3 regions of the Caenispirillum bisanense genome follow, and region 3 is predicted to be linked to each of the others. Evidence: riboswitches for the same ligand, from Rfam matches in the RefSeq annotation. Region 3 holds a riboswitch; each other region holds the start of a gene.
What was found. Region 3 has a riboswitch for S-adenosylmethionine ahead of metZ (O-succinylhomoserine sulfhydrylase). Riboswitches for the same ligand answer to the same signal wherever they lie in the genome.
Positions count from the first base shown of each region.

Region 1: linked by a shared signal. The riboswitch ahead of ABD056_RS19940 (hypothetical protein) and the one ahead of metZ (O-succinylhomoserine sulfhydrylase) in region 3 are both predicted to bind S-adenosylmethionine.
Region 2: linked by a shared signal. The riboswitch ahead of ABD056_RS11300 (aliphatic sulfonate ABC transporter substrate-binding protein) and the one ahead of metZ (O-succinylhomoserine sulfhydrylase) in region 3 are both predicted to bind S-adenosylmethionine.

Region 1 covers NZ_BAAAEP010000062.1:3,497-6,763, forward strand. Annotated here, with positions in the region: gene hisD (histidinol dehydrogenase) at 1-385, opposite strand, end outside; gene hisG (ATP phosphoribosyltransferase) at 375-1,034, opposite strand; gene ABD056_RS19935 (hypothetical protein) at 1,175-1,459, opposite strand; gene ABD056_RS19940 (hypothetical protein) at 1,540-1,824, opposite strand; SAM-I-IV-variant riboswitch at 1,882-2,009, opposite strand; gene murA (UDP-N-acetylglucosamine 1-carboxyvinyltransferase) at 2,093-3,267, opposite strand, start outside.
Region 2 covers NZ_BAAAEP010000021.1:65,072-68,338, reverse strand. Annotated here, with positions in the region: gene ABD056_RS11315 (DUF1127 domain-containing protein) at 1-43, shown strand, start outside; gene gluQRS (tRNA glutamyl-Q(34) synthetase GluQRS) at 65-961, opposite strand; gene ABD056_RS11305 (HNH endonuclease) at 1,045-1,608, shown strand; SAM riboswitch at 1,935-2,007, shown strand; gene ABD056_RS11300 (aliphatic sulfonate ABC transporter substrate-binding protein) at 2,137-3,129, shown strand; gene ABD056_RS11295 (ABC transporter permease) at 3,141-3,267, shown strand, end outside.
Region 3 covers NZ_BAAAEP010000033.1:15,670-18,936, reverse strand. Annotated here, with positions in the region: gene ABD056_RS14770 (hypothetical protein) at 1-231, opposite strand, end outside; gene metZ (O-succinylhomoserine sulfhydrylase) at 359-1,573, opposite strand; SAM riboswitch at 1,634-1,711, opposite strand; gene rnk (nucleoside diphosphate kinase regulator) at 2,059-2,472, shown strand; gene ABD056_RS14755 (tyrosinase family protein) at 2,734-3,267, shown strand, end outside.

The DNA.
Region 1 (3,267 bases), on a different contig from region 3:
GGCCCGCCGCCTGCACCGCCCGCCAGCGGCTGCCAAGGCGCACGCCGGCATCGTCGGTGTAGTGGTAGCTTTCCGGCAGCTGCCGGGCGTGATACTCGCGCACCCGTTCCGCCGCCAGTTCCAGCGCCGCGATCAGCTCGCGGTCGCAGGCGGCATAGGCAGCCTCCACCTCGGCGGCGGTGACGCGCAGGGTCTCCGGCGTCAGCTCCAGGCGGTCGAAGCGGCGGGTGTAGTCGATGACGGCGGCATCGCCGTCGCGGCGCACCGCCTCCAGGATCTCCGCCACGGCGGCGTTGACGTCGTGGGAAGTCTCGCGCTTGTCGTTGATGAGACGATCAAAGGCCTCGGCAAAGCCGGGCGTGCCGGCACGCAATTCAACGGGCATTCACGACCTCCCGGAACTTCTCGATCCAGCCGCCCAGTTCCTCGGGGCGGGTTTTCAACGCGGTGCGGTTCACCACCAGGCGCGAGGTGACGTCGCAGATGTGCTCCACCTCCACCAGACCATTGGCCTTCAGGGTGGAGCCGGTGGACACCAGGTCGACGATGCGGCGGCAGAGGCCGAGCGCCGGCGCCAGTTCCATGGCGCCGTTCAGCTTGATGCATTCCGCCTGCACGCCGCGGCGGGCGAAGTGCCGCTTGGTGGTCTCCGGGTACTTGGTGGCGACGCGGACGTGGCTCCACTTGGCGGGATCGTCCTCGCCCGACAGGTCCACCGGCTCCGCCACCGACAGGCGGCAGTGGCCGATATCGAGGTCGAGCGGCGCATAGAGTTCGGAGTAGTTGAATTCCATCAGCACGTCGTTGCCGGCCACACCCAGGTGCGCGGCGCCGAAGGCGACGAAGGTGGCCACGTCGAACGACCGCACCCGCACGATGTCGATATGCGGATGGTTGGTGGCGAAGCGCAACTGGCGCGACTTGGGATCGTCGAACGCGGGCTCGGGGACGATGCCCACGGCCCGCACCAACGGCATGCATTCTTCCAGGATCCGCCCTTTGGGCAGGGCGATCACCAGACTTTCACGGCCCATGGGTGGCGTCTTCTCGGCGGTCAGCGGCAAGATGGAGGCGCATGTTTACACGAGTCCCCGCCGGCGAACCACCCCGTTGATCACCGCCCGCCGCCGCACCCTGGCCGCCGCACCCCGGCCGCCCCGTCGGCGCTGCCGGGTCAGAACCGCACCAGGGTCATGACGCCGAAGAACCCGGCTGCCAGCACCGCCAGCATGAGGGCGATCCACATGGCGCCGCGCGACAGCGCATCGACGAACCCGCCGCCCCGCCGGCCGCCCCCCTGGCCGGTGCCGTTGATAGCGTCCACCAGCGCCTGCATCCGCTTGCGCAGATGGGCTTCCTGGGCCTGACGCTTTTCCGGCGGCAACGAGGCATAGAACTGTTGCAGCCGCCTGAGTTCCCGCTGGTTCTCGGCGACGCTGCGCGATCTCGGATCGGCCATTTCTCCCCCTCCGCCGGATCCTTACTGGTGGTTGAAGATACGGGAAGCCGGGCGCCAGGACAAACGGTTTATCGAAAGGATTACTCCGCGGCCGCCAGCAGCGGTGCAGCGGCCTCTGCGCCGGCCCGCCGCGGCTGGGTTCGGCGGGCGGCGGCGCGGGCCTCCGCCAGGCGGGCGCCGGGCCATACTCGCAACAGCTGCACCCGCTCCCGCCCCGGCCCGTCGCACAGGCGGTAGAGGTGGGTGTAGGTGCCGAAGCGGCGGTGGACCACGGCGACGCAGCGGTGATCCGGCAGGCCGAGGATGTCGTCGTCGGGACCGACGACCACGCCGGGGGCCAGCGGCGACACGATGGAACAGGACATGGCGATGCCTCCTCTCGATCCGATGGGAGGCTGACGCGATGCGCGGCGATGGTCCGAGGTCACCCGATTGGTTGCCGGTCCGGCCGCATCTTCCCCGCCCCGCGCGGTTTGCGGGTCGGGAAGCACCACCTTGCCCGGGATGGCAGGTTGGTGATGGGCGTCAGCCCACGCTCTTGATGCTGAGACTGGTGATACGCCAAGCCGCCGGCGGAGGCAAGGGGGAGATCGCCGTGGCGGCGCCCTCCCCTCCCTGCTCCACGTCCGGCCGTCAGCGGTCGCCGCGCAGACGCTCGATATGGGCGCCGCAGGCGGCCAGCTTCTGCTCCAGCCGCTCGTAGCCGCGGTCCAGGTGGTAGATGCGGTTGACGATGGTCTCGCCTTCCGCCGCCAGCCCGGCCAGCACCAGCGACACCGAGGCGCGCAGGTCGGTCGCCATCACCGGCGCGCCGGACAGCCGCGGCATGCCGCGCACGATGGCCGAGGCGCCGTGCACGGTGATGCGGGCGCCCATGCGCAGCAGTTCCGGCACGTGCATGAAGCGGTTTTCGAAGATGGTCTCGGTGAGCATGGAGGCGCCGTTGGCGGTCGCCATCAGGGCCATGAACTGGGCCTGCATGTCGGTGGGGAAGCCGGGATAGGGCTCGGTCATCACGTCGACGCCGCGGATGTCGGCGCCGTCAGCGCGCACGCGCAGGCCGCGGGCGGTTTCCTCCACCTCGACGCCGGCTTCCTCCAGGGTGCGGGTGACGGCCGTCAGGATGTCGGTGCGCACGCCGGTCAGCTCGATGTCGCCGCGGGTGATGGCGGCGGCGACCATGTAGGTGCCGGTCTCGATGCGGTCGGGGATGACGCTGTACTCGGCGCCGTGCAGCCGCTCGACGCCCTGCACGCGCAGGGTGGAGGTGCCGATGCCGGAGATGCGGGCGCCCATGGCGTTCAGGCAGTGGGCGAGGTCGCAGACCTCCGGCTCCTGCGCCGCGTTGGCGATCACCGTGTCGCCCTCGGCCAGCACGGCGGCCATGAGCGCGTTCTCGGTGCCGCCGACGGTGACCATCGGGAAGATGATGTTGCCGCCCTTCAGGCGCGAGGCGACGCGGGCGGTGATGTAGCCCTCCGACAGCTCGATGGTGGCGCCGAGCGCCTCCAGCGCCTTCAGGTGCAGGTCCACCGGCCGGGTGCCGATGGCGCAGCCGCCGGGCAGCGACACCCGCGCCTCGCCGTGGCGGGCCAGCAGCGGGCCGAGCACCAGCACGCTCGCCCGCATCTTGCGCACCAGGTCGTAGGGGGCGGTGGTGGAGGTGACCTCGCGGCAGCGCATGGCCAGCACGCGGCCGGTGGCGCCGCCGTTCTCGGCATGGCCGTTCAGCTCCATCTCCACGCCATGCTGGGCCAGCAGGTTGGCCATGGTGGTGATGTCGGCCAGATGCGGCAGGTTGGACAGCG
Region 2 (3,267 bases), on a different contig from region 3:
CTGGCGCGTCGGCGGCGACGGATTGCCCCGCGACTGGCGCTGAATGCCCTCGGTACAATTGCCCTCAGCCGGCGCCGAGCCAGACCGGATCGGCGCCGGCCAGGGCAATTACCTCCGCCGGCGTCCGCCCGGCCTCGCGCAGCGCCCGCAGGGTGAGGCTGCGGTCGCGCTTGGCGAAGCGGCGGCCGTGCTCGTCAGTGCGCAGCGGGTGGTGGTGATAGTCCGGCACCGGCAGGTCGAGCAGCGCCTGCAACAGCCGGTGGACGTGGGTCGACTCGAACAGGTCGGTGCCGCGGGTGACCAGCGTCACCCCTTGCAGGGCATCATCCCAGGTGACCGCCAGATGATAGCTCGCCGGGGCATCCTTGCGGGCCAGCACGATGTCGCCGAAGGCCTGCGGCTGCGCCGTCTGCCAGCCGGCGGCGCGGTCGTGCCAGCGCAGCGGCCCGGCCTGCGCCACCGCCGCCGCCATGTCCAGCCGCAGACAGTGGGACTCGCCGGCCGCGATCCGCTGCTGCCGTTCGGACGTTGAACAGCGGCGGCAAGTGCCGGGATAGAGCACGCCGTCCGGCCCGTGGGGGGCATGGGGCGCGCGCGCCACTTCCTCCTGGATCTCGCGGCGGGTGCAGAAGCAGGGATAGAGCAGGCCGCGATCGGCCAGGCGGTCGAGCACGGCGCGGTAGTCGTCCAGGTGCTGCGACTGGCGGCGCACCGGCCCGTCCCACCGCAGGCCGAGCCAGGCGAGGTCTTCCAGGATGGCGGCATCGTACTCCGGCCGGCAGCGGCCGCCGTCGATGTCCTCCAGCCGCAGCAGAAACCGCCCGCGGGCGCTCCGGGCGCAGCCGTGGGCAAACAGCGCCGAGTAGGCGTGACCGAGATGCAGGTATCCGGTGGGAGAGGGGGCGAATCGCGTAACGGCAGCAGGGCCGGAACCCGATTCGCTCATCATGACGGATTTCATAAAACGGTCTCGTCCTGCTTGGCAGCAACTCTGGTAATCGGTACCATATCTTGTGTCTGGCCACCGGAACAGCGGGGTAGACCTTGAACGCCATACTGGACAAGAGCCCAGCCCTGGTGCTCAACGCGGATTTCAGGCCGCTCAGTTACTTCCCCCTGTCGCTGTGGCCGTGGCAGGAGGCGGTGAAGGCTGTGTTCCTCGGCAGGGTCAGCGTGGTGTCGGAGTACGAGGACGCCATCATCCACAGTCCCCGCCTTGAGTTCCGATTGCCCAGCGTCATCGCCCTCAAGGAATACGCCCCCACCCACCGAAGGCCGGCCTTCACCCGTTTCAACGTCTTCCTGCGCGACCGCTTCACCTGCCAGTACTGCGGTTGCCGTTTCCCCACCCACGACCTGACCTTCGACCACGTCATTCCCCGCTGCAAGGGCGGGCGCACCAGCTGGCTCAACGTGGTCACCGCCTGCGGCAGCTGCAACCTGCGCAAGGGCAGCAAGCTTCCCGACGAAGCCGGCATGCCGCTGATCCGCCGCCCCTACCAGCCCAACACCTTCCAGCTGCAAGACATCGGCCGCCGCTTCCCGCCGAACTACCTGCACGAAAGCTGGCGCGACTTCCTGTACTGGGACACCGAGCTGGAAGACTGAGTCGCCGCCGGGGGACGCGGTGGGCATGGGTTAGCCACCAAGACACCAAGTACACCAAGAGGGCTGCGCAGGATGGACCTTGCTGCGCCTCATCCCGCCCGTGCGCATGCCCTGCGGCCTGCGGCCGCGATTACCACACCGCACCAGCCAGAACCCCGGCCGCATCCGCTGACCATCGTCGGTGCAGTGGGCACGGCCTCTTGGTGTTCTTGGTGTCTTGGTGGTTCCCCTTCCACCTCCCCCCGAACGCCGCACCGCCCCTACGGAACCACACTAGAAATCCGCTAAATAAAACAATTTGACATCATCGTGCCGCACATCTACGGTACCTCCATCGCGCCGATTTGAGCACAGCTTGCGGGCGCGTTACAAATGCAGCTAAAGCGTGGGCACCATCCCGCCCAGCGCCCCAGGCTGCGGCGGGTTTTTTCGTGCTCCGCCGCGCGAGAACACTCCGCCTCCACCGTCGATGCCACCACAACGGCTGCGCGCAAAGTCATCGCCAGCCGCAACGGAAGAGGTTTGTCCATGTTCCGCCGCTCGTTCCTGAAGACCGTCGCTGCCGCCGCCCTGGTGCTTGCCGTGGCGCCGCTGGCCGTGCCCTCCGCCGCCAGCGCCGCCCAGGCGCTGAAGGAGCTGCGGCTCGATTACGCCTACTACAACCCGGTGTCGCTGGTGCTGAAGGAAAAGGGCTGGCTGGACGAGGAATTCGCCAAGGACGGCACCAAGGTGCAGTGGGTGCTGTCGCTCGGCTCCAACAAGGCGCTGGAGTTCCTCAACGCCTCCTCCCTCGACCTCGGCTCCACCGCCGGCGCCGCCGCCCTGCTCGGCCGCATCAACGGCAACCCGGTGAAGGTGGTCTATGCCTACTCCAAGCCGGAATGGACCGCCCTGGTGACGGGCAAGGACAGCGCCATCACCACCGTCGCCGACCTGAAGGGCAAGCGCATCGCCGTCACCCGCGGCACCGATCCGCACATCTTCCTCATCCGCGCCCTGGCCGAGGCCGGCCTGACCGAAAAGGACGTCGAGCTGGTCCTGCTGCAGCACCAGGACGGCCGCCTGGCGCTGGAGAAGGGTGACGTCGATGCCTGGGCCGGGCTCGATCCGCTGATGGCGGCGTCGGAGCTGGATGCCGGCTCGCGCCTGTTCTACCGCAATGCCGATGCCAACAGCTGGGGCACCCTGCTGGTGCGCGAGTCCTTCGCCGCCGAAAACCCGGACGCGGTGAAGCGCGTCATCGCGGTGTACGAGCGGGCCCGCGAATGGGCGCAGCAGAACCCGGCGGAACTGGCGCAGATCATTGCCAAGGCGTCGCGCAACCCCGAGGCGGTGGCCGCCCGCCAGCTGGAGCGCACCGGCCTGTCGCAGCCGGCCATCGGCAGCGCCCAGGCCAAGACCATCGAAGCGGCCGGCCTCGCCCTGCAGAAGAGCGGCGTGATCAAGCCGGAGGTCGACGTGGCGGCGGCGGTGGCCGACCTGCTCGACCCGTCGTTCACCGCCGGCCTGCCCACCAACTGAGGGAGGCGCGCGTGACCGGCACCCCCTCCGCATCCGCCGCCGCCGTCGTCCCGGCCGGCTCCTCCGTCCCGGCAGCCGCCGGGGCGGGGGAGGCCGCCGGCGGTGCCGGCCGCTCCTCCTCCGTCGCTGCCGCCCTGG
Region 3 (3,267 bases):
CGCGGCGTCGCCGCCGGCCGCCCAGCACTCCAGGGCATCTTCCGCCGGCGCCAGGGCGTAGGACGGCGTGCCGCCCTCTTCCAAGCCGTCGAGCAGGCTGCGGGCGTCGGCGATCTCGCCGAGCATTTCTTCCGGCAGCGGATCGGTGGGGTCGGCCGCCAGCGCGGGCGCCGCGGCGCCTCCCAGCGCCAGGGCGGCGGTCAAGGCGGCGGCAAGCGCGAACCGTGTCATGGTGTCCTCCTTCGCGTGCCTGTCCAGTTGTTCCAGTCTGTAAAAACAACGTGGCGACACGCGGGCAGGTCCCGTGACCATTTTCGGGCAGTCCTTACGCCGCCTTTACATCGGCGGCCAAAGTCTTCTAGCCCAAGGCAATTTCCAGATCGCGGACGAGATCGCCGGCATCCTCCAGGCCCACCGACAGCCGCAACAGGCCCGGAGTCAGCCCCTGTGCCACTTTTTCCTCATCGGGCAGCGAGGCGTGGGTGGTGGTGGCGGGATGGCAGATGAGGCTCTTGGCATCGCCCAGGTTGTTGCTGATGTCGATGAGCGACAGGCGGTTCAGCAGCCGGAAGGCCGCGTCCTTGCCGCCCTCCACCTCCAGCGCGACGATGGTGCCGCCGCCGCTCATCTGGCGGGCGGCAAGGTCGGCCTGCGGATGGCTGGGCAGGGTGGGGTAGATCACCCGCGCGATGCCACGGCCGACCCGGCTGTCCAGGAAGGCGGCGACCCGCTCGGCGTTGGCGACGTGCCGCTCCACCCGCAGGTCCAGCGTCTCCAGCCCCTTCAGCAGCACCCAGGCATTGAAGGGCGACAGGCAGGGGCCGGTGTGGCGCAGGAACATGCCGATCTTGTCCTCGAACCACGTCTGGTCGTTGGTGAGGATGGCCCCGCCGAGGCAGCGGCCCTGGCCGTCGATGTGCTTGGTGGTGGAATAGACCACCACGTCGGCGCCCAGCGCGAAGGGCTTCTGCAGGATGGGCGTCGCGAACACGTTGTCGACGATGACCAGCGCCCCGGCGGCATGGGCAAGGGCACTCACGGCCGCCAGGTCGACCAGTTCCAGCGTCGGGTTGGAGGGGGTTTCGATGAACACCGCCTTGGCCGGGCGCTCGAACGCCCGCTGCCAGTCGGCGAGGTCGGGGCCGTGGACGAACTCCACCTCCACGCCCCACTTGGGCAGGATGTCGGCGATGATGTAGCGACACGACCCGAACAGCGCCCGGCTGGCCACCACCCGGTCGCCGGCCTGAACGGTACATGCCAGCGCCGCGAACACCGCCGCCATGCCCGAGGCGGTGGCGCGGCAGAAACGGGCGCCCTCGATCAGCGCCAGCCGTTCCTCGAACACGTCGATGGTCGGGTTGCGGAAGCGCGAGTAGACGAAGCGGTCCTTGTCGCCGTTGAAGCTGGCCTCGGCCTCCTCGGCGCTGTCATAGACGAAGCCCGAGTTGAGGTAGAGCGCCTCCGACGTCTCCGAGAAGCCGGAGCGGTTGACGCCGCCGCGCACCTGGCGGGTGCGGGCGGACCACTCGGCGGGGCCGAAGGCGGCGGGGGAATTGGTGTCGTGGGTCATGGCAGCGGACCTCCGAAAACAAAAAAGCCCCGACCGGATAAGCGATGCGGTCAGGGCTTCCCTTCGGACGCCTCGACCTTTTAGCGAATTGTTTTACGTGGCCGCAAGCCGGTCGACCAAATCACCACGTTGCCTTCTTCCCTAACGGAAACCGCCGGGGCGGTCAAGGCCGCCGTGGCGGGCGGCGGCGGGGCGGCGACTCGCCCTTGACGGCGGCGCGCCGGCACCGTTCAATGGGTCCATGCGACAGAAAACGACCATCGTCCGCTTCACCCTCACCGCCGGCTGCATCCTCGCAGGCTAGCCGGCCCCGGTCGTGCGCCCGCTGCGGCCGACCGGCCGGGGCCGCCGCACCGGGTTCTGCCGCACTGTCGGCCCCGTCGCATCCCCCTGATCCGCTCCGCCCGCTGCGCCATCGGCGCCGGCGGAGCCTCGCCGTTCCAACGGTTCCGATCCCGATTCCGTGCCCGTTCAAGGAGGCCGCCATGACCGCCGACACCACCGTCGCCCGCCCGCCCGTGTTCGTCACGCCCGAGGACTTCAACCGCCTCTACACCCTGGCCGAGGATGCCGCCCGCCGGGTGCCGGCGGTGGCCGACTACCTGCTGGACGAACTGGAGCGCGCCACCCAGGTGCCGGCGGCGCAGCTGCCACCCGATGCGGTCACCATGGGCAGCCGGGTGCGCTACCGCGACGACGCCACCGGCCGCGAGCGGACGGTGACGCTGGTCTTCCCCGGCGAGGAAAACGCCGACGCGGCCGCCGTGTCGATCCTGACGCCGGTGGGGGCGGCGCTGTTCGGCATGCGCGCCGGCGCCGCCATCGACTGGCAGACCCCGGGCGGCGAGCGCCGCACCCTGACCGTCCTGGAGGTGGAGCCGCCCCGACGCGACGGGTGAGGGGACCGAGGGGGGGGCTGGAGATCAGGTGCCTTCAGCCGCCGCCTCCTGCATGCCCGGACCGGACCCGCGCCTCCCCTGTCCGTTGGCGGGACTCGCGGCACCCGCTCCGCGAGAAAAATATCCCCCGACTCGCCCTGGCGTCTTTACCTCCCTCCCGTTCGTGGGTATCAATCACAGGCAGCGCTAACATCTGCGATTCGCCTGAGGTTGTGCCGATAGCGCAACTCGCATGGACTTTAGCGAGAAGGGGAGGGTGTGATGCAACGTAGGGATTTCATGAAGCTGTCGGCGGCCGCTCTGGCGGCGCCGTACATCGTGACCGGGGTGTCGGGGGCGGCCCGGGCCGCCGGCGGTGGCAAGCGGGTTCGGCGGGACGTCATGAAGATGGACGCCAGCGATCCGTTCTTCCGCCAGTACGCCCAGGCCGTCGCCGCCATGCACAACCTGCGGAAGGACGATACCCGCACCTGGCGCAATCAGGCGCTCATCCATCTCCACCACTGCCCGCACCACAAGGAAGACTTCGTCCACTGGCACCGCTGGTACCTGAACTACTTCGAGCAGATCTGCGGCGAGCTGATCGGCGAGCCCGACTTCGCGCTGCCGTACTGGAACTGGTCGGAGAACGGCGGCCGCATCCCCGATCCGTTCTATGATCTGGAGCCGCTCAACGTCGTCTTCTGGAACGACAAGAGCGACGCCCAGTCCGACAACTGGGGGCCGGACGAGGTGGTCACGGTCGGCGTGCGCGGGCTGACCAAGGGCGTCGGCCTGCAGGACCGCGAGGCGCCG